DNA from 3 places in the Microbacterium sp. NPDC091662 genome. Region 2 is predicted to be linked to each of the others. Evidence: predicted binding sites of a transcription regulator. Region 2 holds the regulator's gene; each other region holds the start of a gene.
The links. Region 2 encodes LexA, which represses DNA repair genes until DNA is damaged. Its sites were predicted from a motif close to TCGAACANNTGTTCGA; they were not measured.

Region 1 (9,672 bases), on a different contig from region 2:
GTGACGTGCTGGCCACGGCCGAGCAGCTCCCACAGGTGATGGCCAAGCTGCGCGGGGACGACGTTCCGGCGTCGCCGCCCGCTTCCGCCGCCCCTGTCGCTCCGCCGGTGCCACCCCTGCCGCAGATGCACGACCCGATCGCTGCGCAATATGAGGGGCTTCCCGAGGTCGAGGCCGAGGGCGACGAAGACGCCTGGGGCTTGACGGGACGCGACTGATGGCCATCCCTCGACAGCTGCCCAACGCCATCACCGTCGCGCGCATCCCGCTGGCGGTCGTCTTCTTCGTCCTGTTACTGCTGGGCGGAACCTACGGTCTCGCCGAGCCCGGCCTCCGGTGGGCGGCCGCAGTCATCTTCATCGTGGGGATCTCCACGGACTGGGTCGACGGCTACCTCGCGCGCAAGTACGACATCGTCAGCGACTTCGGCAAGCTCTGGGATCCCATCGCCGACAAGATGCTCACGGGTGCCGGTTTCATCGGACTCGCCATCCTCGGCGAGGTCAGCTGGTGGATCGTCGCCATCATCCTCGTGCGCGAATGGGGGATCACGATCCACCGGCTCATGGTCGCCAGCGAGCATGTCGTGGCTGCGGCCTGGATGGGCAAGATCAAGACAGCGTTCCAAGGTGTGGCGCTCGGCTGGGCGTTGCTCCCGCTGCACTACCTCGTCGGTCTCGATGCGTGGACGCTGATCACCTTCATCCTCATGCTCATCGTCCTGGTGCTCACGGTCGCGAGCGGCATCGACTACATCGTGGCGCAGGTCCGCGGCTCGCGCCGGAAGTCGTGAGCGATGCGGCTGCCGCCGTCCTGGCGGCGCTGGGCCGGCGTGGATGGACGCTCGGCGTCGCGGAGTCGCTGACCGGAGGCGCCCTGTGTGCCGACCTGGTATCGGTTCCCGGTGCGTCCACGGTGCTGCTCGGCGGGGTGGTGGCGTACGCGACGCCGGTCAAGGCATCCGTGTTGGGCGTCGATGCGGATCTTCTCGCCGTGCACGGGCCGGTGCATCCGCAGGTCGCGCTGCAGATGGCAGAGGGAGTGAGGAGCGTGGTGAGCATCGGCGGCTCGCCGGCCGATGTCGGAGTGTCGACGACGGGAATCGCCGGTCCGGATTCCCCCGACGGGCAACCGGTCGGCACGGTGCACATCGGACTGGCGACGCCGGCGGCGATGAGGACGACGGCCTTCCGTTTCGTCGGAGATCGCGAGTCGATCCGTGCGCAGACGGTCTCGGCTGCGCTCGAAGAACTACTGGGGATGCTGGCGGAATAGCAGGACTCCCGGGGTGGTTATGTCTGATGTGCTCACACTTAAACCACAGAGTGCAGGGGTAGATTCTGTGCATGCCAGGGGTACTAGACTGGCTGTCTCATCGGGGGAGACCTCGAACGATCACATGGGGAGGAGGTTCCGATGATTCTTGTACGACAGGAAATCGGCGATGTGCTGAGGGACTTCCGCCTGCAGAAGGGGCGCACGCTCCGGCAGGTCGCAAGCAAGGCGTCGGTTGCGCTCGGCTACCTCAGTGAGGTCGAGCGTGGGCAGAAGGAGGCGTCGAGCGAGATTCTCGCTTCCGTCGCAGACGCTCTCGACGTTCCCATCTCGACGATCATGCGCGAGGTCGGAGACCGTATCTCGGTGCTCGAGGGCATCCAGGTCTTCCCAGACGTCGTCCCCGACGACCTCGTCGCGTCGATCGAACCTCAGCTTTCGCTGCACTGATCCCCGGTCGGGGAAGCCATGCGTCGTAGCGAATTCCTTCGCGCCGTCGAGACAGAGTTCCAGGCGCGCGCGTCCTCTCTGGTGAACGACCTGGCGCTCAGTGCCGTCGGCGGAAGAACGGCGGTCGAAGCGCTGGCCGACGGAACGCCGCCGCGCGATATCTGGTTGGCGTTGTGCGTCGAGATGGATGTTCCGGAGAACAGACGGCATGGTGTCGGTCGGCAGGAGCCGCGCGGACGCTGAGCCTCCGTCGATCTCCGATGCCTACGGGACACGACGCGCTATTCGCGGCGTGTCGTCGAAGATCTGTTCGAAGCGGGCGTAGTCTTCTGCACAAGTGGTTCAGAGAATCTGTTCTGCACGGTAGGTGAGCTCTCCGCGTCGATGTCGGTGGCCTCTCCTACGGTGGAAAACAAGCCGAAGAGCCATTACGCCTTGTCGGAGAGTTTCTCCCAACCGGGAGAGCCGCGACAGCCTACAGGCGGCATCACGCGCGCAGAAGGAGCACATCATGCCATCACCCGCCGACCGCGAGAAGTCCCTCGAGACCGCCCTCGCCCAGATCGATCGCCAGTTCGGAAAGGGCTCGGTCATGCGGCTGGGCAGCGATGAGCGCGCCCCCGTGGCCGTCATCCCCACTGGCTCCATCGCCCTCGACGTCGCTCTCGGCGTCGGAGGCCTCCCGCGTGGTCGAATCGTCGAGATCTACGGACCGGAGTCCTCGGGTAAGACGACCCTCACACTGCATGCGATCGCGAACGCGCAGCGCGCGGGTGGCATCGCCGCCTTCATCGACGCGGAACACGCGCTCGACCCCGACTACGCCGCGAAGCTCGGCGTCGACATCGACGCGCTTCTGGTGTCGCAGCCCGACACCGGTGAGCAGGCGCTCGAGATCGCCGACATGCTTGTGCGCTCGGGAGCCATCGACCTCATCGTCATCGACTCCGTGGCGGCGCTCGTGCCCCGCGCCGAGATCGAGGGCGAGATGGGCGACTCGCACGTCGGTCTGCAGGCGCGACTCATGTCGCAAGCGCTGCGCAAGCTCACCGGTGGCCTGAACCAGACCAATACGACGATGATCTTCATCAACCAGCTTCGTGAGAAGATCGGCGTCTTCTTCGGCTCGCCTGAGACCACCGCCGGTGGTAAGGCGCTGAAGTTCTATGCCTCGGTGCGCATGGACATCCGTCGTATCGAGACCCTGAAGGACGGAACCGACGCCGTCGGAAACCGCACCAGGGTCAAGGTGGTCAAGAACAAGATGGCACCGCCGTTCAAGCAGGCGGAATTCGACATCCTCTACGGCGTCGGCATCTCGCGCGAGGGCAGCCTGATCGACTTCGGCGTCGAGCACGCCATCGTGAAGAAGTCGGGCTCGTGGTACACCTACGACGGTGACCAGTTGGGCCAGGGTAAAGAGAACGCGCGGACGTTCCTGCTGAACAACCCCGACATCGCGTTGGCGATCGAGACGCAGATCAAGCAGAAGCTCGGTATCGGCGGCCCCGTTGCGGTGCCGCCGGCTGCAGACGAGCTCGCTGAGCGTCGTCCGGCCTGATGAGCGACACCCGTGGGGGCGACCCGGACCGGATCGCCCCCATCATCCCCCTCTTCGGCGGTGCGTCAATGAAGCCTGCGCACACGCCGCCTGCTCGGTTGCCGGAGGACGACGACGGGTCAACGAGCGATTCCGGCACGAGCGACGCGGCCGCGTGGCGCACGACATGGGACGCCCCTCCGGACAGGGCCTCGCGCATCGACGCGTCCGACGCGGGTACCCCCAGCGATCGTCATCCCGCACGGGGGATCCGGGGCAGTTCCGTCACTGCGGCCTCACACCCGGCGAACTCCGTTCCTCACCTCCGCGCACTCGGTGGCGGAACGACTGACGATTCCGGCGCGGAAGCGACAGCATCGCCGGATGAGGTTCGTACGGCGGCGGAGGAGTCTCTCGTCCGCAAGCTGCGGGCTCGATCCTTGTCGATCTCCGAGGCGCGGCAGGTGCTGAGGGGCGTCGGTCTCGACAGTGGCGTCGTCGACGATGTGATCGACGACTTCTCTCGTCGCGGTTATCTCGACGACGCCGCCCTCGCCCGGGTGCTGGTGACTTCGGGTGTCGAGCGGAAAGGGCAGGGACGGGTCGCGTTGTCCCGCGCGCTCGCACAGCGGGGGATTCCGCGCGACCTGATCGACGACGCTCTCGACGACCTTCCGGACGACGATGACGAACGCGCGCTCGAGTTCGCGCGTGGCAAGGCGAGGTCGATGAGTCGACTCGATCACGACACCGCGCTCCGGCGGCTGGTGGGCCAACTCTCACGGCGCGGCTACAACGGCGCGGTGGCGATGAAAGCTGCGAAGGCTGCGTTGCGTGAGTACTCCTTCGGAGGTTCCACCTCCGGGGTCCGATTCGTCGACTCGGACTGAAGCCACGACGCCGCACCTGCTCAGCAACGGCTCGTACAATGGGGTGATCATGACTATCCCGCGCAGCGAACCGACGATCATCGGCGCGTCGTCGGCAGCCGTCGACGACGACGGACGACAGCGATCGTATGAAGTGCGCACCTTCGGGTGCCAGATGAACGTGCACGACTCCGAGCGGCTCTCGGGCTCCTTGGAGAGCGCCGGCTACGTGAGAGCTGTCGACGGCGACGAGGCCGACGTGGTGATCATCAACACCTGCGCTGTCCGCGACAACGCAGCGGGCAAGCTGTACGGCACCCTCGGGCATCTCGCCTCCGTCAAGCGTCGCAAGGACGGCATGCAGATCGCCGTCGGGGGATGCCTGGCGCAGATGGACAAGCAGGCGGTGCTCGACAAGGCCCCCTGGGTCGACGTGGTGTTCGGAACGCATAACATGGGTTCCCTGCCGGGACTGCTCGAGCGCGCGCGGCACAACGGCGACGCCGAGCTCGAGATCCTGGAGTCGCTCGAAGTGTTCCCTTCGACGCTGCCGACCAAGCGCGACTCGGCGCACAGCGGCTGGGTCTCGATCTCGGTCGGCTGCAACAACACCTGCACCTTCTGCATCGTTCCGAGCCTGCGTGGCAAAGAGAAGGATCGTCGTCCCGGCGACATCCTGAACGAGATCCGTCTCCTGGTCGAAGACGGCGCGATCGAGGTCACGCTTCTCGGCCAGAACGTCAACTCCTACGGTGTGGAGTTCGGCGACCGCCAGGCATTCGGCAAACTCCTGCGCGCGGCCGGCGACATCGAAGGGCTGGAGCGGATCCGGTTCACGAGCCCCCATCCCGCGGCCTTCACCGACGACGTGATCGACGCCATGGCCGAGACGCCGAACGTGATGCCGCAGCTGCACATGCCGCTGCAGTCGGGGAGCGATCGCATCCTCAAGGCGATGCGCCGCTCCTACCGGAGTGAGCGTTTCCTGGGGATCCTCGACCGGGTTCGTGCCCGCATCCCGAATGCCGCCATCACGACCGACATCATCGTCGGCTTCCCTGGTGAGACAGAAGAAGACTTCGAGGACACGATGCGGGTCGTCGAGCAGGCGAGATTCTCCAGCGCGTTCACCTTCCAGTACTCGATCCGCGAGGGCACTCCCGCGGCGACGATGGAGGATCAGGTTCCCAAGGAGATCGTGCAAGCGCGCTACAACCGGCTGATCGCTCTGCAGGAACGCATCTCACTGGAAGAGAACCAGAAGCAGGTCGGCCGCGAGATCGACGTTCTGGTCTCGACCGGCGAAGGCAAGAAGGATACCGAGACCCACCGTCTGACGGGGCGCGCCGAAGACAACAGGTTGGTGCACTTCGAGGTGACTCCGGGCTCTGATCTTCCTCGCCCCGGTGACGTCGTCACCGTGACCGTCACGCACGGCGCCCCGTTCCATCTGCTCGCGGATGACCCGACAGGCGCACCCCTGAAGATCCGTCGGACCCGCGGTGGAGACGCCTGGGATCGCTCGCAGTCGGAATCGTGCGCGGTTCCTGCCCCGAGCGGCGACGGTGCACCGAAGGCCGTGTCGCTCGGTCTGCCCACACTGCGTGTGGGCGTGTGACCGGACCGCACAGGACCGGACGACGCCTCTGGGCCATCGTCGGGGCGACCGGCACCGGTAAGAGCGATCTCGCGATCGAGTTGGCCGAGACCTTGCGCGCGCAGGGGAACCCTGCCGAGATCGTGAACGCCGACGCCATGCAGCTCTATCGCGGGATGGACGTCGGTACGGCGAAAGTCTCGGTGGCTGAACGCCGGGGCATCCCGCACCACCTCTTCGACGTGCTCGACGTGGACGAGGATGCAGCTGTCGCGTGGTACCAGCCGAGAGCTCGTGAGGCGATCGACGAGATCCACCGCGGAGGCGGAGATGCGATCCTCGTCGGGGGCTCCGGCCTGTACGTGTCGAGTGTCGTGTATGACTTTCGATTTCCTCCGCGCGACCCCGCACTGCGGGAGAATCTCGAACGCGAGCTTGAGGTTCGAGGCTCCGCGCACCTTCTCGAACGTCTGCGGACTCTCGATCCGGAGGCGGCCTCGCGGGTCGATCCGCAGAATCCGCGCCGCATCATCCGTGCGCTCGAAGTCCTCGAGCAGGGCAGTGAGACGCACGGTGCCTCCCTTCCGGAGAAGCCGGTCCTCTGGCATCCGTACACGCGCCTGATCGGTCTTCACGTCGATCGCCCCGCTCTCGTCGAGCGCCTCGATTCCCGAGTCGAACGCATGTGGGCCGGGGGGCTCCTCGCCGAGGTCGCGCAGCTTCGCGCCAACGGGCTCGAACAGGGCGGGACGGCTCCTCGTGCGATCGGATATGCGCAGGCGCTGGCGCAGCTCGACGGAGACCTCACAGAACGTGACGCGATCGCGCAGACCCAGGCGCTCACGAGACGCTATGCCCGCCGCCAGGTGTCCTGGTTCAAGCGGTATCCCGATCTGGAATGGTGGGATGCTCCGGCTCCGGCCGCCGCGCTCCTACACGCCTGATCTCCCGATGTCGGTAGCACCTGCGACCCTCGTGGGATGACGACCCACTTCTACACCGCCTCCAGCCTCGACGGTTTCATCGCGACCGAGGAGCACTCGTTGGACTGGCTGCTCACGCAGGACATCGACCAGGACGGTCCGATGGCGTACACGGGCTTCGAGAGGAACATCGGCGCTCTCGCGATGGGCGCCTCGACGTATGAATGGGTGATGCGCCACGAAGAGGGCCGATGGGGATACACCCAGCCCACGTGGGTTTTCACGCACCGTGAGCTGTCGTTGCCGACAGGGGCCGATGTGCGACTGACGCAGGCAGACATCCGAACGGTTCATGCGGAGATGGAGCAGGCGGCCGGCGGGAGAGACCTCTGGGTCGTGGGCGGCGGAGATCTGGCCGGCCAGTTCGCCGATGCCGGGCTGCTCGACGAGGTGTGGGTGCAGTACGCCCCCGTCACTCTCGGCGCGGGAGCCCCACTGCTGCCGCGCCGGCTCGACCTCGAGCTGATCGAGGTTGCGCGAAACCGCAACTTCCTCTGCGGTCGGTACCGACTCGCACGGGACGGAGGGGTCCTCGACGCTCTCTAGACTGGACCCATGGTCGCATTCACCAAGGGTCACGGCACGGGCAACGACTTCATCATCATCGCTGATCCCGACGGTGACCTCGACCTGACCGTCGAGCAGGTCGCCGTGCTGTGCGATCGTCACTTCGGTATCGGCGCTGACGGGATCCTTCGCGTCGTGAAGTCGTCGGCGATTCCCGAGGGTGCGGCGGCGCTCGATGAGGAGCCGCAGGCGGAATGGTTCATGGACTACCGCAATGCCGATGGGTCGATCGCCGAGATGTGCGGAAACGGCATCCGCGTATTCGCTCACTACCTCGTGCGCTCCGGCCTCGCGACGATCGAGCCCGGCTCGACGTTGCCGATCGGCACGAGGGCAGGAGTGCGCGACGTCACCCGGAGCGCCACGGGGTATCAGGTGGATCTCGGCCGGTGGAAGCTGTCCGGTGACGACCCGCTCGTGCGCGTCGACGGGCTGTCCGTCACACGGCCGGGGCTGGGAATCGACGTCGGGAATCCGCACGTCGTGGTGGCGCTCGCCTCCGAGGCAGAGCTCGCGTCGCTCGAACTGCACCGTGCCCCCGACCTCGACCCGCTGCTACCGGCAGGGGCCAACATCGAGTTCGTGGTTCCCGGCGAACCGCTCGTGCGTGACGGTATCGGACATGTGAGCATGCGCGTCCACGAGCGCGGTGTGGGGGAGACCCTCAGCTGCGGCACCGGAGTTGCGGCGACGGCCCTGGCGGTGCGGTACTGGGCGGGCGAGAACGCGCCGAGCAACTGGCAGGTCGAGGTTCCAGGGGGCACGCTCGGCGTTCGCATGTTCCCCGCGGAGGACGGCGAGCACGTGGCTCTGTCGGGCCCGGCTCAGCTCGTGTTCCAGGGAGAGGTCGACCTCGCCTGAGAGACCGGTCCGGCGCGTCCGCGCGAATGAGCGCGGTCAGGCTCCGTCGAGGACGATCGGCTCCGTCGGCGGGTTCCCGTGCCTGCGCACCTTGAGGATGCGGTAGCCCTTGCCGGTAGCGGTGCGGAAAACGCTGTAGCCGGGGTGGAAGGTCGACCCGATCCATCGCTGGAGCGAATCGGCGCCGAGATTGCGTTGCACGACGAGCCAGGCATCACTGCGCTCGTCGAGGCGCGGGATCCATCGCTCCAGAAGTCCGTGGAGTTCGTTCTTGCCGACGCGGATCGGCGGATTCGATCGGATCGTACGGAAGGAGACGTGCTCGGGAACATCGTCGGGCAGAGATGCGTTGACATTGGTGAGCCCGAGAGCTGCCGCGTTGCGACGCACGAGATCGAGGGCACGCTCATTCACATCGACGGCCCACACCGTCGCGTGGGGAGCGGCCAGGGCCATCGACAGCGTCACCGGACCCCAGCCGCTGCCGAGGTCGAGAAGATCGCCGCCCGGGGGAACCGGGGGCATGTTGGCGAGGAGCACTGCAGTGCCGGCGTCGAGACGATCCGGGCTGAAGACTCCACCGGCGGTGGTGACTTCGAGCTCGCGACCTGCGAGCGATACGCGGATCTTACGCAGATTCTCGGGGCTTGCCGGGGCCGCAGTGAAGTAGTGATCTGACCCCATACGGTGAGCGTACCGGACAGCGCGGGCTAAGGTTAAGGCTCGCAACAAATCCCAGAGACAAGGAACGGATGACGGAGACCACAACACCCTCCACCGACGACCACACGGTCGATCGCGTGCTCGCGAACGCGGAGAAGCGCTCGGATGTCCACGTCTTCGGCGCCGCCCAGGCGCTGCAGGATGAATCGACGGCATCGCACACGAGCACGGACGGCGCGCAGTGGGATCTCGAAGACCGACATGCTCTTCGTCGCGTCGGAGGACTCTCGACGGAGCTCGAGGACGTCACCGAGGTCGAGTACCGGCAGTTGCGTCTCGAGAACGTCGTTTTGGTGGGCGTGTATCCCCAGGGGGCGCAGGAAGACGCGGAGAACTCGCTCCGGGAACTTGCCGCTCTCGCAGAGACCGCCGGTGCTGTCGTGCTCGACGGTGTTCTGCAGCGCCGCCCGCACCCCGACGCCGCGACGTACCTCGGCCGGGGCAAGGCTCAGGAACTCAAAGACATCGTCGCCGCTGTCGGGGCTGACACGGTCATCGCCGACACCGAGCTCGCGCCGAGCCAGCGACGCGCACTCGAGGACGTCGTCAAGGTCAAGGTCATCGACCGCACCACGGTGATCCTCGACATCTTCAGTCAGCATGCCAAGAGCCGGGAGGGCAAGGCGCAGGTCGAGCTTGCCCAGCTCGAGTACCTGCTGCCTCGACTTCGGGGTTGGGGCGACTCGATGAGCCGCCAGGCCGGTGGCCAGGTCGGCGCCGGCGGCGCGGGCATGGGTTCGCGCGGTCCCGGCGAGACGAAGATCGAGCTCGATCGCCGGCGAATCCGTACCAAGATGGCTCTGCTCC
Region 2 (9,672 bases):
CGTCGCGGATCGCCTCGGACTCTCCGACGAAGACGACGAGGAAGTGGGCCCGACCTCATGAGAATCGGACTCATCCTGACGGAAGCCCTCGTCGGGCTCCGGCGGAACATCTCGATGGTGATCTCCGTCGTGCTCGTCACCTTCGTCTCCCTGACCTTCGTCGGCGCCGCGATCCTCATGCAGGGGCAGATCGGCGTGATGCGCGGCTACTGGGCGGAGCGCGCCCAGGTCGCGGTGTACATGTGCTCGGCGGTCTCGGAATCCGAGACGTGCCTCGACGGCGCGGCGAGCGAGGAGCAGGTCGCCGCCGTCCGCGCCCAGCTCGAGGGCGATGCACTCAAGCCACTCATCAGCTCGATGACCTTCGACACCAAGGAAGAGACCTACGCCAAGCTCGTCGATCAGCTCGGCGCGGACCAGGCGAGCGTGCTCACGCCCGACCAGGCCTTCGAGGTGTTCTTCGTCACGATGAAGGACCCGGGTCAGTCGCAGGTGCTCGCCGAAGCCTTCAGCGGACAGGCGGGCGTCGAACAGGTCAAGGATCAATTGCAGTACCTCGAGCCGTTGTTCTCGGCGTTGACCGTCGCGACCTATATCGCCGTGGGAATCGCCGTCCTCATGCTCATCGCGGCGACGCTGCTGATCGGCACGACCATCCGGCTGTCCGCGTATGCGAGACGCAAGGAGATCGGCATCATGCGCCTGGTCGGAGCATCGAACCGCTTCATCCAGACGCCGTTCGTCCTCGAGGGCGTGTTCGCGGCCTTCCTCGGCTCGGCGCTGGCCAGTGCCGCCGTCGTCGCCGGTATGCATTTCGGGGTCAACGGCTACCTGCGGGGGAGGGTTCCCTTCATCACCACGTGGGTGACGATGCAGGACGCTGCACTCGTGGTTCCCGTGCTGATCGGTATCGGAGTGGTTCTCGCCGCCCTCTCCGCCGGCTTCGCGATCCGACGCTGGCTGCGTACCTGATAGCCTGAAAGGCTGCTCGGTCGGATCGATCGATCGAGCTCATCACGGCAACAGGAGAGCATCATGCCCAGGGAACGCGGAGAGAAGGTCGTCGCGACCAATCGTCGCGCACGTCACGACTACACGATCGAGAAGTCGTACGAAGCGGGGATGGTGCTCACCGGCACCGAGGTCAAGTCGCTGCGTCAGGGACGGGCCAACCTCAGCGACGGCTATGCGTTCGTGAAGGGGAACGAGGTCTTCCTCGACTCCGTGCACATCCCCGAGTATTCGCAGGGGCACTGGACGAACCATTCGGCCAAGCGCATCCGCAAGCTGCTGCTGCACCGCGAGGAGATCGCGAAGATCGCCCACGCCGTCTCGGCGGGGGGCTACACCCTCATCCCGCTGAAGCTGTACTTCTCGGACGGCCGCGCCAAGGTCGAGATCGCCCTGGCGAAGGGCAAGCGCGAGTACGACAAGCGGCAGACCCTGCGCGAGCGTCAGGACACCCGCGAGGCCGACCGTGCCATGCGTCTGCGCAACCGCGTGGGGGAGTAGCCCGCGACTGTCACCGTGTGACGGCTGGTCACTCGTGCGGGTGGAAGCCGAAGACGCGGCCGAGGAACGCCAGCTCGCGCTCGAGGGCGTCGACGATGGTCTCCGCGCTACGGAAGCCGTGCCCCTCGGCGGGATACAGGACGTACTCGTGGTCGATGCCGCGCGCCGAGAGGGCGTCACGGATCGCCTCGGACTGCGACGGAGGGACGACGCGGTCCTCGCCGCCCTGCAGGAGCAGCACCGGTACCGCGATGCGATCGGTGTGGGTGAGCGGTGAACGCTCGACGTACAGATGCTCGTACTCGGGGAGCGGACCCACCAGGCCGTCGATGTACGACGCCTCGAAGTCGTGCGTCTCCGCCGCCAGCATGCGCAGGTCCGCGACCCCGTAACGGCTGATCCCCGCGGCGAAGGCTCCGCCGCGTACCAGCGCCGACAGCACGGTCCAGCCACCGGCGGATCCGCCGCGGATCGCGATGCGGTCGGGGTCGGCGATCCCTGCGTCCGCCAAGCCCCGAGCAGCGGCGATCACGTCGTCGACGTCGACGACGCCCCACTGGCCGTCGAGACGCTCGCGGTAGGCGCGGCCGTAGCCGGTCGATCCGCCGTAGTTCACGTCGAGCACACCGATCCCGCGGCTCGTGTAGTACGCGATCGCGGCCGAGGCCGCGCCGGTGACGTGCGCCGTCGGTCCGCCGTGCACCAGCACGACGTAGGGCGCGAGCTCGTCATCGGGCGCCACCGCATCCGGGTTCGCCGGAGGGTAGGCGAAGGCGTGCACCGTGCCGTGCGGACCGTCGATGTCGATCGGCATCGACGCGGGCATCCAACGCGGATCGACGGGCTCTCCACCGCGCACCGCGACGACCTCTCCCGATGCGATGTCGACGCACCAGAGACCCGCCGTCACCCGCGAGCCGTTGCCGGAGAGGAGCACCCTGGTGCCGTCGACATCGTCGACGCTCACGTGGCCATCGCCGGGGAACTCGATGACGCTCTCGCCGCCTTCGGCATCGATGACGACGACCGCGTCGCGCCCGTTCGTGCGGACGGCGACGATACGGCCGTCGTTCAACGGCTGGTACCAGCGGTTGCCGAGCACCCAGAGACCGTAGCCCGTGTCAGCATCGGACGGGGCCAGCGGTCGCGTCGCGCCGGAAGGCAGCGCCCCGTCGAGACTGACGCGCTGGAGTGCCCAGCGGTCGTCGGGATCGTCGGCGAAGACCAGTTCCGCGTCGCTGAGCCACTCCGGCTGCAGCGCCGCCCTCGAGGGGATGGTCCGGGGGATGCCCCCGTCGACCTCGGCGACCTGCACCCTCGCGCCCTCCCAGGGCATCTGCCCTGGTTCCCAAGCGACCCACGCCACCCGGGTCGCATCCGGGGAGAGGGCGGGATGGGCGAAGAATCCCTCGCCCTGCACGATCACCCTGACGGCCGACGTATCGGCTGCGGCGGACCCGTCGAGCGGGATCTCGACGATCGAACGCTGATGTGGCACCGTCGAGAGGTCTTCACGTACAGCCAGGAGGCGGCCGTTCTGGATGCGCAGACCGCCGTGCGAAGGCCCGGGTGCGGTGAGGACGACGAGGTGCCCGTCGGCGTTCAGACGGCGCACCTGCTGGTCCGCGGCATCGACGAAGTAGAGCGTCCCTCGGTCATCGGCCGTCCACGCACCGCCGCCGTACTCGTGCACTCGGGAGCGGGCGTTCCACGGCGCGGGGAGGATCTCGGCGCCCGAGGAACTCCGTACCGTCACCCTGCCCTTCTCGGTCGGAACAGATTCTCCCCACCAGATCTCCGTGCCGACGAAGCGGGCGCCGTCGATACGAGGAGAAGACGCCGCGACAGAGGCAGCGGAGAAGGGCGAAGACCAGGAACCGTAGGGCGACGACGACATGCTTCGAGCCTATGGGGCGCGGGTGCTGGCATGTGTATACGCGAAGGCCCTCCCGGAAGCCCGGGAGGGCCTTCGTCGTGCTCTCGCGTCTAGACTGCGCGCAGTACCGCCACGATCTTGCCGAGGATCACGGCCTCGTCGCCGAGGATGGGCTCGAAAGCCGAGTTGCGAGGGAGCAGCCAGGTGTGGCCGTCACGACGGCGCAGCACCTTGACCGTGGCCTCGCCGTCGAGCATGGCCGCCACGATCTCACCGTTCTCGGCGCTGTTCTGTGAGCGGACGACGACCCAGTCGCCGTCGCAGATGGCGGCGTCGATCATCGACTCGCCCGAGACCTTGAGCATGAACAGGTCGCCCTTGCCCACGAGCTGACGGGGGAGCGGGAAGATCTCCTCGACCTGCTGATCGGCGGTGATCGGCACGCCGGCGGCGATGCGTCCGACCAGGGGGACGAGCGCGGCGTCGCCGACGGGCGTCGCCACGTCCGCGGGGTTCTCGGTGCTCGCTCCCGGCAGATCGATGAGCACCTCCATGGCCCTGGTCTTCCCGGGGTCGCGGCGCAGGTAGCCGCTGAGCTCGAGTTGGCCGAGTTGGTGGGTGACGCTGGAGAGGGACTTGAGGCCTACGGCATCGCCGATCTCGCGCATGCTCGGCGGGTAGCCGTGGTGCGCGATCGAGTTCTGGATGACCTCGAGGATCGCCATCTGCTTCGGGCTGAGGCTCTTCCGGCGGCGCGTGCGCGGTGCCTCCGACTCGGGGGCAGAGTTCTCGCTCATGGTGCTCCTTCAGTGCGTGATCCGACGTCCCTCTTCGAATGTCGGAGGCCCGTGGTGGGGTGTCCTTATCGAAACCGTATCCGAGAAACGGGCCGATCTGGAAGATCTGTTCGAGCGTGTCGGCTCATTTCTCTATCCGGTTTCGAAGAATAGTTGACAGATGTTCGAACTCGAAGATATCTTCGGTACGTAGCTTCGCATTCACGGCTCCCGGCCGAGACGGGAATGCGAACGCTACGCCAACTTCCCCGGTAGCCTCATCGCTCCGGGACAGGCTAAGGAGCACCACATGAGCAGCATCAGCCTCAGCACCGCAGCGGTCATTCCGGCGTCGACCCGTCCTTCGACGCGACTCCGACTGACGACGCGTGGCCGCGCCGTGCTGCTGGCCTTCGCCTCGGTGCCGCTCGCGATCGGCATCGCCTTCGCCGCCCTCAGCGGCGGCAGCGCGATCGCCTCGGGCGCAGACTCCGCAGCCGTCAGCGTCGAGACCGTGACCGTCATGCCCGGCGACACCCTCTGGTCGATCGCCACCAGCGTCGCACCCGACGCCGACCCGCGTGACGTCATCGGTGAGATCAGTCGGATGAACCTGCTGCGCGGCGGCGAACTCCAGATCGGCCAGACACTCGCCATCCCGGCACAGTATGTGAACTGATCCGGCTGCTTCCGCGCTGCAGCAACGTTGCGTCATCGAGACGAGGCGCCGCTTAACATGGGAAGGGTGACCCTCTCCCTCAACGATCTCCCGCTACGTGACGATCTTCGCGGACTGACGCCGTACGGCGCTCCGCAGGCGCCGCTCCCGATCGCGCTCAACGTGAACGAGAACACGCATCCGATCCCTGATGCGGTGGCGAGCGACATCCTCGACGACATCGCGGTCGCGATCCGCGATGTCAATCGCTATCCGGACCGCGAGTTCACCACGCTCCGTGAATCGTTCGCAGAGTACCTGGGGCATGGCCTCACGCCGGAGCAGATCTGGGCGGGCAACGGCTCCAACGAGGTGCTCCAGCACATCCTCCAGGCATTCGGGGGGCCGGGGCGCACGGCGTTCGGCTTCGCGCCGACGTACTCGATGTACCCGCTCATCGCCCAGGGCACCGGTGCGCGCTGGATCGCCGGCACCCGCCAGCCCGACTACACGATCACCCCTGACGAGGCGGCCGAGCAGGTGCAGGCCGCCGATCCCGATGTGGTCATCCTCTGCTCTCCCAACAATCCCACCGGTACCCCGCTCGAACTCGACGTCATCGAAGCCGTGTACGACGCGGCCCGAGGCATCGTGATCGTCGATGAGGCCTACCAGGAGTTCGCTCCGCGCGACGCGGTCTCCGCCTTGACGCTGCTCGACGGGCGTCCGCGGCTCGCGGTCTCGCGCACCATGAGCAAGGCGTTCGCGTTCGCCGGCGCCCGGGTCGGTTACCTCGCGGCCGACCCGGCCTTCATCGATGCCCTGCGACTGGTGCGCCTGCCCTATCACCTGAGCGCTCTCACCCAGGCTGCAGCCGTCGCGGCGCTGCGCAACGCCGACGTGATGCTCGCGATGGTCGACGAGATCGTCGAGCAGCGCGACCGGATCACGGCGACGCTCGAAGCGCTCGGCTACCAGCCGCACGAGTCGTGGTCGAACTTCGTCCTGTTCGGCGGCGTCGCCGACCCGCGGGCCACCTGGCAGCAGCTGTACGACCGTGGCGTGCTGGTGCGCGACGTCGGCATCCCCGGACACCTCAGGGTGAGCGCCGGTACCGAGGCCGAGACCACGGCGTTCCTCGATGCCCTGGCCTCGATAGGATCAGCTTCATGAGCACCCCCGTACCGTCCCCGCGCACCGCGAACCGAGTCCGCAGCACGTCGGAGTCCACGGTCGAGCTCGAGGTGAACCTCGACGGCACGGGGGCGAGTCGCATCGATACATCCGTGCCGTTCTTCGACCACATGCTCACCGCCTTCGCGAAGCACTCGCTGACCGATCTGACGGTGCGTGCGTCCGGCGACACCCACATCGACGCGCACCACACCGTCGAAGACGTCTCGATCGTGCTCGGTCAGGCCATTCTCGAGGCCCTGGGCGACAAGTCCGGCATCTCCCGCTACGGCGATGCGCTCGTTCCGCTCGACGAGGCCCTGGCTCAGGCCGTGGTCGACATCTCCGGTCGCCCGTACCTGGTGCACACGGGGGAACCCGCGGGTTTCGAGCACCACCTCATCGGGGGGCACTTCACCGGCTCGCTGGTGCGTCACTCCTTCGAGGCCATCACGTTCAACGCGGCTCTGACGGTGCACGTGCGCGTGCTCGGTGGTCGCGATCCGCACCACATCGCCGAGGCGGAGTACAAGGCGTTCGCTCGTGCATTCCGTGAGGCCAAGTCGCTGGACCCGCTCGTCGACGGCATTCCGTCCACCAAGGGTGCACTGTGAGCGCAGCGCCTCGCATCGCGGTGTTCGACTACGAGTCGGGCAACGTCCACTCGGCGGTCAAGGCGCTGGTCGCCGCCGGCGCGGATGCCGTGCTGACCCGTGACCGCGCCACCGCTCTCGAGGCGGATGGGCTCGTCGTGCCCGGAGTCGGTGCGTTCCAGGCCGTCCGCGATGCCCTGCGCGCCCACGGAGGGGATGAGATCATCGACCGCCGTCTGGCCGGTGGTCGTCCGGTCCTCGGCATCTGCGTCGGAATGCAGGTGTTGTTCGAGCACGGCGTCGAGCGCGGACACGACACCGAGGGACTCGGCGAGTGGCCGGGCGCCGTCACCGAGCTCAACGCCCCGGTACTCCCGCACATGGGTTGGAACACGGTAGAGCCGGGTGCGGACAGCGTGCTCTTCCGTGGCATCGAGCAGGAGCGCTTCTACTTCGTGCATTCGTACGCCGCGCAGTCCTGGCAGCTGGACGTCATCCCGCCGTTCCCCCAGCCCGTCCTGACCTGGACCACGTATGGGGATCCGTTCCTCGCTGCGGTCGAGAACGGTCCGCTCTCGGCGACCCAGTTCCACCCGGAGAAGTCCGGGGAAGCCGGCATCCAGCTGCTACGCAACTGGGTCGGAAGTCTCTGACACCGCCGGCAGGCGTCACCCGTTTTGTTCCCCGCCGTCCGGCGGACTACCCTCGGTTCTCGTGCCCGCACCGGGCCGTTGAGCTTCCCGATCCAAGGACCCCATGAACGACTTCGCGCAGTCCCCCTCGCTCACGCTCCTTCCCGCGGTCGATGTAGCCGGGGGCAAGGCCGTCCGCCTGACCCAGGGTGAGGCCGGAACCGAGACCAGTTACGGCGACCCTTTGGACGCCGCAGGAGAGTGGGTGTCACAGGGCGCGAAGTGGATCCACCTCGTCGACCTCGACGCCGCGTTCGGTCGCGGCAGCAACGCGCCGATCCTGCGCAAGGTCATCAAGCAGTTCAAGGGCGTGAGCATCGAGCTCTCCGGTGGCATCCGCGACGATGCGACGCTGGAGGCGGCTCTGGAGAGCGGCGCCACCCGGATCAACCTGGGCACGGCCGCACTGGAGAACCCGGAGTGGGCCGCCGACGTGATCGGCCGCTACGGTGAGGCGATCGCGGTGGGTCTCGATGTGCGCGGAACGACCCTTGCCGCCCGCGGATGGACCAAGGAGGGCGGTGACCTCTGGGAGGTGCTCGACCGCCTCGAAGACGCGGGCTGCAGCCGTTACGTCGTCACCGACGTGACCAAGGACGGCACGCTTCGCGGCCCCAACATCGAACTGCTTCGCGAGGTGACGTCGCGCACCCCGAAGCCGGTCGTCGCTTCCGGCGGGATCTCGAGCCTCGATGACATCGCCGCGCTCCGCGAACTCGTGCCGCTGGGCGTCGAGGGAGCGATCGTCGGCAAGGCACTCTACGCCGGCGCGTTCACGCTGGCTGAGGCACTGGATGTCGCAGGAGACTGACGCGCACGCCTGCGGGCCCGAATCGCACAACCACGGCGACTCGGCGGGTGTGCCCTGGGAGGGGCGCGCCTTCGAGTCGAACCCGCACGCAGCGGACGACGGCTCCGCCGATCCCGTGCTGTTGGCGGCGCTCCTGCGCTTCCGCGCGGGGGAGGGCAGCCAAGCCGAGGTCGTCGACGCGTTCCGCGCCGCGCGCGTGCTGATCCCGCTGATCGCCGAGAAGGGTGACGAGGGCGTCGCGCCGAGCGGTCTCACCGTCGACAAGACGCAGGAGCTCTCCATCGTGACGGTTGCGGCTCCGGACGGTCGTCGCGTACAACCGGTGTTCTCGTCGGTGCAGGCCATGCAGGCGTGGGATCCGACGGCGCGTCCGATCCCCGTCGAGGCCATTCGCGCCGCCCTGGCGGCGTCGGCGGAGGACACCGATCTCATCGTGCTCGACCCGACATCCGAGACCGAGTTCGTGATCCGTCGTCCCGCTGTCTGGGCGATCGCTCAGGAGCAGCGCTGGGAGCCGAGCTTCCTGTCGACGGAGGTGTTCACCGCCCTCCAGGAGAGCGTGGCGCACGAACTGGCCGTGATCGATGTCGCGGTGGCTCCGGGCGACCCCGATGCACGACTCCGCGGCCCGGAACTCATCGTGGTCCTCGAACTCGTCGACGGGCTGGAGCGCGAGGTGCTCGATGCCGTGCTCTCGCGTCTCGCTCAGCGCTGGGCCTCGGATGACCGCATCGCCGTGCTCGCCGACTCTCTCACCGTGAAGCTCCGCCGCAGCGTCTGACCGCGTTCGCTACGATCGGGGCCATGTCCCGTATGATGCTGCGCGCCATCGCGGTCCTCGCTCTTCTGGGCGCCACGGTCGCGACGTCGACGGGATGCGTGACGTTCGGTGCCTGCCCCGCGATCGGCTACGTGAGCGCCGTCACCGTCGACGTGAGCGCCTACCCCGGCGTGGCCGACGTGCAATTCTGCGCCGAGGGCGAGTGCTCACGGGCGCCGGGGGAGGAGGGCGCCTCGTCCGGGAACATGTACATGGCGACGCTCCAGGACAACGGGACCTGGAGCCTCGCGTTCGGCATGGACGTCGCGGATTTCGTCGAGATCCGCCTGTTCGACGCGCAGGGAACCCTCATCCACGAGTCCGTCCAGGCGATCGCCTGGACCCATTCCGATGCTCCCTGCGGTGGCCCCTCCACCGCCGACCCTCTGATCCTGCAGCCCTGATCCCTATGCCTTCGACCGGGCACTCGCCACAGCAAACTAGTTGACCGGGCCGGTCCACTTCTCGCCAGGGCCCTTGCCGATCGGGTCGGGGATCGTTGAGGCCTCGCGGAAGGCGAGCTGCAGCGAACGGAGACCGTCGCGCAGGGAACGGGCGTGCATGTCGCTGATCTCCGGGGCGCCCGCGGTGATGAGGCCGGCCAGGGCGTTGATGAGCTTGCGCGCTTCGTCGAGGTCGATCTGCGCCGCCGCGTCGGGATCATCCGCGAGCCCGAGCTTGACGGCTGCCGCACTCATGAGGTGCACGGCGGCGGTGGTGATCACCTCGACAGCGGGTACATCGGCGATGTCTCGGGTGGC
Region 3 (9,672 bases), on a different contig from region 2:
ATGTCAGGGCGCATGGTCGACGCGATCGCGCTGCTGCTGCAGTCTGTCGGGACGCAGCTGCGCGCGGAGCCGTTGGTGCCGTTGGCTGTCTGGCCGCTGGTGCGCGCGGAGCTCGAGCATGCGGGCAGAGTGGCATGGCTGCTCCAGCCCCTCGAGGGAAGCGGTGCTGCATCTCGCCGGGTGGCTCGCGCGATGCTCGAGCACGCCTCAGCGCTGCAGCGAGACAAGTACACCGCGAGCAAACATTCCACCCCGTTGGCGAAGGCCCTCAAGCGGGACCGAGACAATCTGCTGAGACGGATCGGAAGCCTGTTCTCAGACGTGGACACACCCCTCGACGGCCCGGAGAAGATCGTTGAGTGGCGGATCGGCGGGGAGACCATGCTGGGTCTTGGCCGGGCGATCGATCTCTTCGTCTCGCTCAACTTCACCAAGGGCAGCGGGGTCTACGACGTCCTGTCCGACCGATCGCACCCCTCGGTGACGTCGCTGGCATCGCAGTCGGTGGCCGAGGAGTCCGAAGGGGTGACGTCCTGGTCGTATCCGGTAAACCCCGACGTCCTCGACTTCCAGGTCCGCCTCGGCTGCCTGATCCTCTACAAGACCGCCCACACGATCGCCAGCTACTACGGCCTTGATGCGAGCGCGCTCGAGAGTTGGGCGGAAGAGGCCCCGGCGCATTGGCTCGATGAAGATCCCGCCGCGGCGTCATGAGCAACCCCGCCGGTAGTCAGCGATCAGGCGAGGGCGAGAAGCTTCGTCGCCTTCGTGACATCGATCTTCGTGGGCATCTCGCCCTTGCGTGCACCGGAGCGGCCGTAGAGCAGCATCTTCAGCCCGGACAGCGAGACATCCGCGTCAGCGGCGATTGCCTTGACGCTTCGTCCGTTGCTCATCAGGTTGCGGACGTGTTCGCGAACGGGGGCGGCATCGACGCGAGGGGGCTGTGCGGGGATCCCCGCCTCCCGCCGGCGGCGCCGCTCCTCAGCGATTGACGCATCGGAGCAGGCGGGCGTGGACGGGCAGCTGTCTCGGTCGTGGCACCCCAGCTGGTAGCCGTACGCCGTGCCGTGATGCTCGGCGGGGATGCCCTCGGCTCTGCGCCGAGCGACGTACTCCTGGTGGTAGGTCCGCCGTGCCTCACCGCACAGCTCGCATCGGCACCCGCGCACGTAGGAGGCGTATGTGCCGCACGGCTGCAGCTCGACGCCGTCCCACTTGGAGCGCTTCGGCCGACTCGGCTTCACCGCCGGCGTCTTGCGGGGCGCCGGGTTGAGAGGGAGGTCAAGGCTGCGACGTCGACGAGCTGCAGTGGGCCGATCGACGCCCAGCGCTTCGGCGATCTCCCGATCGGTGCGCGAAGCCGCGTGCAGCTCCTTCAGCTGCGCCACCCACGCAGGCTCCGTGCGCACAATGGGAGCTGAGGGTGTCCGTGCTGGTCTCGGGGTCGGCGTGGTCAGTCGCTTTCGCGGCGGTGTCGGGGTGGGCCGCGCCGCACGCCGCTGAGAGGTTCGGGCAGGCCCGGATGAGGGCTGGGTCCCTGGCGTCCGCCGCCGAGCGGGGGACGCGGTGCGCGGCGCGGGTGCCGGCTTCTCTCGGGGTGCGCTCGAGGGGGTGAGCGATCGGGAGCGGGCTTGGGAGCGCGCCTCGCGATCGCGCTGCAGGATTTCCGCGAGCGTGGCGCCGGCGTCGATCGCCTTCCTGAACGAGAAATCTCCGCTGTACCGTCGGTGTACGTCGCGGCAGGAGATCACGGCGGGACACAGTGCCCCGCGGCAGCCGTCGCGATATCCGTCGACGGATCCGTGCGGGAAGGAATCCTCGAGCAGATCTGCGCTGCTCATGACGGGTCGCCGCAGACGGTGAGGGTGTGCACCAGAGCATCACGATCAGCGACGTCGACTGCCAGGCCCCAGGTCTGGGCGATCTGCGTGTACTTGAGCACGTAGGTGCACAGGTACCCGGTTTCGACCGGCGGCAGCCACTTCGCCGGGCCGTCCTCACCCTTCGATTCATTGGCGCTGCCCTGGACCGCGATGAGGTTCTCCAGCGTGTTGGCGAACTCGAGGCGCCGCTCTGGAGTCCAGGCCCACGCTCCGCCGACGAACGCTGCATAGAGGCTGAAGATGTGCTCGGTCTGCACCCCCTGCGATCCTCGGTTGCCGGGCTCGGCGATCCGGTCATGCTGGAAGATGATGCGCTGCCCGGTGTACGGGTCGTGCTCGAGCACTCCGGAGAGCACCGTGCAGCTGTTCTCAGCGAGAACGACGTCGACCAGGTCGCGGGCGAGGACGTCGTCGCGTTGCCGGCAGCCGTTCCCGTCGATGTCGGTCCATGCCGTCCCGAACGAGGACCGGCGGTACGGGGGTATCTCCTGGCCGACGTCCACCAGAGGTAGCGCTGCAGCGACAGCAGCTGCAGCCGTGAACTCATTCGCGGGCGTAGTGGGCGCCGTCGGGGTGGGCGCTGCACTCTCGGCCGATGTCGGCGTCGGGGTGGCGATTGCCGGCGCCGACGGGGGGACGACGGGCAGCGGCGCCGGCGAGTTATCCCAGTTCGGCAGGAACGCCACGATGGCGGCGATAACTGCGATGGGGATGAGGGCAACGAGGCTGCGGGTTCTCTTGCGGGACATGATGATCTCCGTTCGTCACTCACCATGGGTGAGCGGGCGCGGAAAGATCGGACGCCGACCTCGATCCTGAGCGATGAGGGGCCGTTCTCGAAATCTCCTTTTATGTGACCTGACATCACTAAATATACGGCATTGGAGTAGGCCGGTGCAAGAGAAAAGGCGCCCAGCCGATCGCGGATGTCAGGTCACACGAATCATCGGAGTTCATCTGGAAGTCCAAAGGGCTGGGCGCCTCGAACAATGATACCGAGCACCCCCGTGGGCTCAATGATGAGTTGGGAACGTCGCGCCACCGGCATACACTTATCGGATTCCCGTTCGATAAAGGGAGGAGGCGGAAGCAATGACAATCGTAGATCTGTCCCCGGTCGCGAGTCCGCTCACCCTAGTCCCGCTGGCGCAGATGCTCGATGCCGTTGCCTGCGGATTCCCCAGCCCAGCGCAGGACTATGAGCAAAATCCCATCGATCTCACGGAGATGCTGGTCGAGGATCCGGCTGCTACGTTCCTGGTCCGCGTTGCCGGGACGTCGATGACCCTCGCGGGCATCGATGATGGCGATGTCGTCCTAGTCGACCGGTCCAAAGTGCCGCACGCCGGCGATGTCGTCGTGGCTGTCCTGGACGGGGAATTCACGATCAAGCGCCTGGTGCGCGAACGGGGCACTTGGGCGTTGCGAGCTGAGAGCACGGAATGGCCGGATGTCGTCGTCGACGAGCTTTCCGAGCTGGTCATCTGGGGCGTCGTCACGGTGTCCTTCCGGTTCCATCGGCCACGACGGTGATTGGGCATTGCGATGTGAACTCGGCGTACGTGAGCTGGGAGCGCGTCTTTGATCCGACCCTCGAGGGTGTGCCGGCGGTGGTTGTCAGAATCGCTTTCCGATGACATAAGCCAGGTATAGGTGACACACGGTCCGCTTCTGATGGCACGGTGTGTCACGCAACACCGATGGGGCTCGGCGTCACCTGTCGGGAACAGCTTCCCGTTGCACTGACGCCGTTTCGTTGCACTCGTCGCGTTACACGTGGCATCGCTTCGATTTGTAAGCGTCGGACACGAACGTCCTCTTTGGCCCTGCCGCGGTCTGAACCCTCACTCGTATCGCCAGCCAGGCATCACGTTCAGGAAGCAGGTGCCGCTGAGGTGAACTGCTGGATGCCGTCCATGACGATCTCGAGACCGACGTCGAACGTGTCGGTCAGTGGATAGGCGTCAGCTGTCGCATAGTCGGCGGCCATCTCCGCAACACGGGGGAATCCTCGGAGATCCATTCCACGCATGACGCGCGCCGAGTCCATCGGCAGACCGGCGGTCTCGAGCATCGCTTCCTGCAAAGCGAAGCCGTACACGAATGCATCGAGGATTGCGTAGGCATGCGCTGTAGCTTCCAGGGAGAACCCCGATGTGCGAAGGACATCCAGCACCGCTTCGTGGTTCGTGAGGGTTGCGGGCCCAGGGTGGGCTCGTGTCTCCATGACGGCAAGCGCCCAGCGGTGACGTGCGAGCGTTTCACGCATGGAGCGTGACCGGTGCGTGAGTTCCTCTCGCCAGTGCCCGTGCACCTCGGGAAGGTACACCTCACTGAAGACGGCGTCCACGAGGTAGTCCAACAAGGCGTCCTTTGACGATGCGTGGTGATAGATCGACATTGGCCGGACCTGCAGTCGGCTCGCGAGTTCACGGATCGTGAAGGCACCGATCCCGTCCTCATCGACCAGTTGCAGCGCGGCAGCGACCAGCTTTTCGTGCGTCAGCGTGTTTCTTGGTGCTCGCGGGTTTGCCATGCTCCGACATTACCGTACTGTGTACAGTACATCGTACCGTACTGTGTACGTTATTGCAGGTGATATGTCCCACGAGAGGTTGATGATGAGCGTTCCGAGCGAGGTGGCATCCGTGGATCGGGGGCAGGGAGTGGAGATGACTGCGGTCACGCATGATCGCTACGGCCCGCCCGCAGTACTCCGGGTGTCAAGTATGGCCGTGCCCTCACCTCGGCGGAACGAGGTTCTGTTGCGAGTGTCAACGGCCGGGGTCTCTCGTGGCGTGTGGCACATGATGACGGGCCTGCCGCGACTGGTCAGGGTGGCTTCCGGTCTGCGCCGGCCTCGACAGAACGTGCCCGGCATGGATGTGTGTGGCGAAGTCGTGGCCGTGGGATCCGAAGTGAGCTCTCTGCAGCTCGGACAGCGAGTCTTCGGCATTGCGCGAGGATCTTTCGCTGAGTATGCGGTGGCCAAAGCCAGCCATCTTGCGCCGGCACCAGTCGAGCTCGATGACACCGAAGCAGGCGTCCTGGCCGAGTCGGGCCTGACCGCTCTGCAGGCACTCGATCGCGGCGGCATTGATGGAACGGTCCGCCCGGGAACGCGAGTCCTCATCATCGGCGCCTCAGGGGGCGTCGGCAGCCTCGCCGTGCAGATCGCTGCGCTCAGGGGTGCTGACGTGACCGCCGTGTGCGGCGATTCGAAAAGGAATCTCGTGGAGAGCCTCGGGGCCGCCCGGACCATCGACTACCGCAGCGAAGACGCTCTTGCGCAAGGAGAACGCTACGACGTGATCCTCGACGGCGCCGGCGGCGCCTCCCTCAACGCGCTGCGCGGGGCGCTCGTACCGCGCGGAACGCTCATTTTCGTCGGCAATGAGTCAGGCGGCACCTGGACCGGAGGGTATGGACGCCCCTTCGCGTACCAGTTGCGGATGGCGTGGGGCGGGCAGCGGTTTGTGAACCTTCTCGTCCGCACGAATTCCGCCGACTTAGTGAGACTCGCCGACCTCGCGAGCCAGGGCGGCCTGCGCCCCCACGTCCATGCCTCCTACCCCCTCAGCGGGGTGCCCACAGCGCTCGAAGAACTCGCTTCGGGCGCAGTCGCGGGAAAAATCGCCATCCACGTCAACGAACAGGAAAACCGATGAACACGTCACTACGAACCCCTGCACTGGTAGCAGGAATCTCGCTCGCGCTCATGGTGGTCCTGGCCCCACTCGGGTTGCTGTGGGCGCTGCCCGCCGGCGCGAACGGCGCCGCGGCCCTCACCGTACTCGTGATCGCGGTACTGGATGTCCTCGCCGGAGTCGCGCTGTATCCGGTTCTGAAATCGGGTGGTGAGCTCCTCGCCCTCAGTGCTGCCGCACTGCGGGTCGCCTACGGTGCCGTCTTCGCCGTCGCCGCCGGATTCCTCCTGGTGCCCGCCGACACCGAGCGGTTCCAGGCAATCTGGGACGCAGGCCTGTTCATCTTCGGACTTCACCTCGCCGTGGTCGGCGTTGCCGTTATCCGATCGCCAACCATCCCTACCTGGATCGGTCTCCTCGTGCTCATCGCCGGGGCCGGGTGCCATCGACTCCGCGACGATCGCGCTCCTCCCCGCCAACCCGACGATGATCGGCGAATTCACATTCGTCGGCGAGGTCGTACTGCTTGTCTGGCTGATCGGCTGGTGCGGCAGGACACGTGGCATCCGTACCGACCGCCACGTCGCCGCAACTGGCTCAGTGCGATGAACCGTGCGCACTCGACATCGGAACCGGCACTGTTCGGCGAGGACTCGCCGCCACAGAGCACGACGATCCGCCAACTCACGCTGCCCGGCATCGTGGGAGTCTGGGCCGCAGCAGCATTACCGATGGCAGTGCTGGCGTGGCTGATCGCGCCCCTGCTGGCCAGCGGCTGGAACACTCCCTCGGCCCTCGCGCGATCGCTGATCCTGCTCCTCACCGCAGGCCTAGTCTGGCAATTCGTGTTGGTGGCGTTCCTGGTCTTCAGGGAGCAACGCAGCCTCAGGTGGGAGGTCGTCCGGGAAGCGCTGTGGTTGAGGGCTCCACGAAACCCGAAGAACGCAATGACGACGAGGGGGACGGATGTGGCTGATCGTCCCTGTCTTCGTCATTGCGTTCTTCGCCGTGGAGCTCATCCCCTTCGGGCTTCCCCCGGTTGCGGGGAGAGACTTCGGCGAGTTTCTCGGCTCATCCGATGGGGCGGCCCTCCTCTACGGGTCGTGGGCCTGGTTGGCCATCCTGCTCGCCTTCTTCATCTTCAACACAGTCCTCGGCGAGGAACTCCTCTTTCGCGGGTATCTGCTGCCACGGATGAACGGCATCTTCGGCTCGAAGGATTGGGTAACCAACGGCATCCTCTTCGCCGTGTACCACCTCCACGTGCCCTGGGTCATCCCGATCGCTCTGCTGGACACCTTCATCCTGTCTCTACCCTCACGTCGATACCAGAGCGCCTTGATCGGGGTCATTACCCACAGTTCTCAGAGCCTGTTCCTCTCCGTTTTTCCGGTAACTACGCTGGCGTCTTCTTTCACCCGCTCCCTGCCGTCGGCGAGGACACTGAGGCGGACAACATTGGACGACCCTGGAGTCTGCCCGATCTCTCCTTCGACCTCGGCCTCTACACCGACGAGATCGAGCGGGCATCGCAGGACCGGTCATGGGAAACCCCGCGCCGGCAGACCGCACGGCTTCTCGAACAACGACTGCGTCTGATGGATCTCGTCCTTCCCACCGGCCTGCCCTTGCACCGCGTGATTCCCGCCTGGGAAGACGACGGCTATGTTGTCAGATTCCAGCGCGCCGACGCTGACGGCACCATCGACCAGGCGGACATTCCCCTACCTGGCGTGCGGGAAGATCCCCATAGTGCGGCGGCGCTTTTGGCAGCACGTCTGCGTGCCGTGCCCGTAGAGAACTGGCGGGCGACGTTCGCGAAAGCTTCTGCACCACGTCGGGCGTCTCCGCGTCAAACGGAAGAGTAAAGGGTTCCCCGCCAGGGGCCAGGAAGTGCGCGGCCCTCGGTCCGCGTCCGCGAGCCGGACCGGCCCCGTGCACTCGAGACGCGGACTTACCGTGCGTGACGATCGGCCGGCAGGTGTTCTGCCGTTCTATTGAGAGAGTTCGCGGTCGAGCCGGTCAAGGAGGGCCTCGAGGGAAACCTCGAATTCTTCTTTGCTGCGATCTTCGCTGAGCAGGGGGCGGAGCCGTTTGACTTCTGGGGCGGCATCAAGGGTCATGTTGCCATCGCGGTGCGGGAGGTCGGCGTCTCCTTCGTCCAAGGGCTCTTCAACGGGACCTGTTTGCGCGCCGCGGACGGCGGATTCGAGGAGGAGTTGGCCGAGCAGGAAGCTACTGAATGACCGGTAGGCGTTGACCGCCTGCTTGTCGGTGAAGCCTTGGTCGATGAGAGCGCTGAGGAAGGTGTTCACGACGTCGATGCTGCGCAACGGCGGGCGCAGCCAGGGGGCGGCGGGGTGCCGTGTGGCGACCAGCGGGAACGCCAGGGGGTGTTCGGTGGCGATGCGGCGTACTGCGTGGGCGGCGGCTTGCAAGAACGGTTGCCAGTGCTCGCCGGCCTCCTTTTCGAGGGTTGCGGTGAGGTCGGTCATTAGGAGTGCGACGACGCCTTCGAGGAGGTCTTCTTTTCCGTGAACGTGCCGGTAGAGCGACATGGCTTCAACATTGAGTTGCTGGCCGAGAGATCGCATCGACAGTCCCTGCGCTCCACTGCGATCGATCATCTCCAGCGCACTGCGGATGATCAGCTCACGGCTGAGCTTCGGAACCGCGGTGCCATCTGCGCCTTTACTCACAAGTGCCCTCCGGTGTCAATCCTCCCCCGGAAACAGCCGCGATGCTCCACGCTTACGGCGTAAACATTTTTGGTACGTGATCGCGACGGCTGGCCGAGAGATTTGATGCCGGCAAGGTTACCGGCCCTGCGTGCGTACGCCGCTCGAGAAAGGCAAACCATGTCTGATAACCGCGATGACAGTTCCGTCAATCGCCGGGACGTTCCGGTCAGATCGGACAGGTCCGACACGGCCGCCTATTCGGTGGCTGGTGGCGATACCACCCGTGATGAGGTTCTGGAGCGGGAGAAGGCGCGCTACGGCGGGATGAAGTTCGGGTCCGCGTTCTTCGGGTGGCTGACTGCCACCGGAACGGCCGTCATCCTCACCGCGGTCCTCGCGGCCACCGGGACCGCGGTCGGACTGGGCAGCGAGGTCAACCCCAACGAGGCGGCAGAAGCCGTGTCGGAGAACGCGGGCACCGTCGGAGTCGTCGGCGCCATCGTGCTGGCTGTCATCCTGCTCGTCGCCTATTTCTGCGGCGGGTATGTGGCCGGCCGGATGGCGCGATTCGACGGCGTGAAGCAGGGCGTCGCGGTCTGGTTGTGGGCGCTCATCATCGCCGTGGTGCTCGCAATTCTGACGGCCGTGGCGGGAGCGCAGTTCAACATCCTCGGCACATTGAACAGCTTCCCCCGGATTCCCATCAACGAAGGCGAACTCACCGCCGGGAGCATCATCACCGTCATCGTCGCAGCGGTCATCGCCCTTGCCGGAGCGATCCTGGGCGGGGCCGCGGGAATGCGGTACCACCGTCGCGTCGACAAGGCCGGCCTCGGCCGCTGATCCACCCCACCCCTCACGTCCCGGGCGCCCGTCCTGGGAGGAAAGAGAACCATCACCATGATTGACACCAACAGAATCAACGACCTCATCGGCGCTGACGTGTTCGGCAGCGACGACGACAAGATCGGATCGGTCGGACAGGTATACCTGGACGACAAGACGCAGGAAGCCACCTGGGTCACCATCAAGACCGGGCTGTTCGGCACCTCCGAAACGTTCGCTCCCCTCCAGGACGCGTCGTTCGACGGCGACCGGGTGCGGGTCTCCTACCCGAAGGACATGGTCAAGGACGCGCCCCGGATCTCCAGCGACGGGTCCATCACTCGCGAAGAAGAAGCGGCGCTCTACCACTACTACGGCAACGGCACACCTGAACCGGCCGCACCGCTGTACGACCAGGACGCTGACCTCGAAGCCGGCAGCTCGGGACGGACCGACCGCGACGACGCGGCCGAAGGTTACGACACTTCCGGGCCGAACACCGACGATGCGATGACCCGCTCCGAGGAGCAGTTGCACGTCGGCACGGAGAAGGTCGAGACCGGCCGTGCCCGTCTGCGCAAGCACATCGTCACCGAACAGGTCACCAAGACCGTCCCGGTCAGCCATGAAGAG

Region 1: the regulator LexA is predicted to act here: its motif matches at 2,024-2,039, upstream of recA (recombinase RecA).
Region 3: the regulator LexA is predicted to act here: its motif matches at 2,942-2,957, upstream of ACIQLD_RS18430 (LexA family protein).

Annotation. Positions count from the first base shown of each region.
Region 1 covers NZ_JBIVTM010000001.1:740,249-749,920, reverse strand. The annotation lists gene ACIQLD_RS03670 (DNA translocase FtsK) at 1-218, shown strand, start outside; gene pgsA (CDP-diacylglycerol--glycerol-3-phosphate 3-phosphatidyltransferase) at 218-793, shown strand; gene ACIQLD_RS03660 (CinA family protein) at 790-1,275, shown strand; gene ACIQLD_RS03655 (helix-turn-helix domain-containing protein) at 1,417-1,725, shown strand; gene ACIQLD_RS03650 (DUF3046 domain-containing protein) at 1,744-1,968, shown strand; gene recA (recombinase RecA) at 2,237-3,286, shown strand; gene ACIQLD_RS03640 (regulatory protein RecX) at 3,706-4,155, shown strand; gene miaB (tRNA (N6-isopentenyl adenosine(37)-C2)-methylthiotransferase MiaB) at 4,205-5,752, shown strand; gene miaA (tRNA (adenosine(37)-N6)-dimethylallyltransferase MiaA) at 5,749-6,675, shown strand; gene ACIQLD_RS03625 (dihydrofolate reductase family protein) at 6,712-7,260, shown strand; gene dapF (diaminopimelate epimerase) at 7,270-8,142, shown strand; gene ACIQLD_RS03615 (class I SAM-dependent methyltransferase) at 8,179-8,826, opposite strand; gene hflX (GTPase HflX) at 8,895-9,672, shown strand, end outside.
Region 2 covers NZ_JBIVTM010000002.1:964,391-974,062, forward strand. The annotation lists gene ftsE (cell division ATP-binding protein FtsE) at 1-61, shown strand, start outside; gene ftsX (permease-like cell division protein FtsX) at 58-972, shown strand; gene smpB (SsrA-binding protein SmpB) at 1,036-1,512, shown strand; gene ACIQLD_RS17960 (S9 family peptidase) at 1,541-3,409, opposite strand; gene lexA (transcriptional repressor LexA) at 3,499-4,185, opposite strand; gene ACIQLD_RS17970 (LysM peptidoglycan-binding domain-containing protein) at 4,475-4,843, shown strand; gene ACIQLD_RS17975 (histidinol-phosphate transaminase) at 4,910-5,995, shown strand; gene hisB (imidazoleglycerol-phosphate dehydratase HisB) at 5,992-6,609, shown strand; gene hisH (imidazole glycerol phosphate synthase subunit HisH) at 6,606-7,241, shown strand; gene priA (bifunctional 1-(5-phosphoribosyl)-5-((5-phosphoribosylamino)methylideneamino)imidazole-4-carboxamide isomerase/phosphoribosylanthranilate isomerase PriA) at 7,345-8,091, shown strand; gene ACIQLD_RS17995 (SseB family protein) at 8,075-8,872, shown strand; gene ACIQLD_RS18000 (hypothetical protein) at 8,896-9,315, shown strand; gene ACIQLD_RS18005 (DUF1844 domain-containing protein) at 9,352-9,672, opposite strand, start outside.
Region 3 covers NZ_JBIVTM010000003.1:47,077-56,748, forward strand. The annotation lists gene ACIQLD_RS18415 (hypothetical protein) at 13-714, shown strand; gene ACIQLD_RS18420 (hypothetical protein) at 738-1,391, opposite strand; gene ACIQLD_RS18425 (HNH endonuclease family protein) at 1,841-2,635, opposite strand; gene ACIQLD_RS18430 (LexA family protein) at 3,039-3,419, shown strand; gene ACIQLD_RS18435 (TetR/AcrR family transcriptional regulator) at 3,760-4,422, opposite strand; gene ACIQLD_RS18440 (NAD(P)-dependent alcohol dehydrogenase) at 4,616-5,554, shown strand; partial or broken gene ACIQLD_RS18445 (hypothetical protein) at 5,605-5,913, shown strand; gene ACIQLD_RS18450 (CPBP family intramembrane glutamic endopeptidase) at 6,500-7,132, shown strand; gene ACIQLD_RS18455 (hypothetical protein) at 7,132-7,401, shown strand; gene ACIQLD_RS18460 (TetR/AcrR family transcriptional regulator C-terminal domain-containing protein) at 7,528-8,232, opposite strand; gene ACIQLD_RS18465 (hypothetical protein) at 8,392-9,057, shown strand; gene ACIQLD_RS18470 (PRC and DUF2382 domain-containing protein) at 9,115-9,672, shown strand, end outside.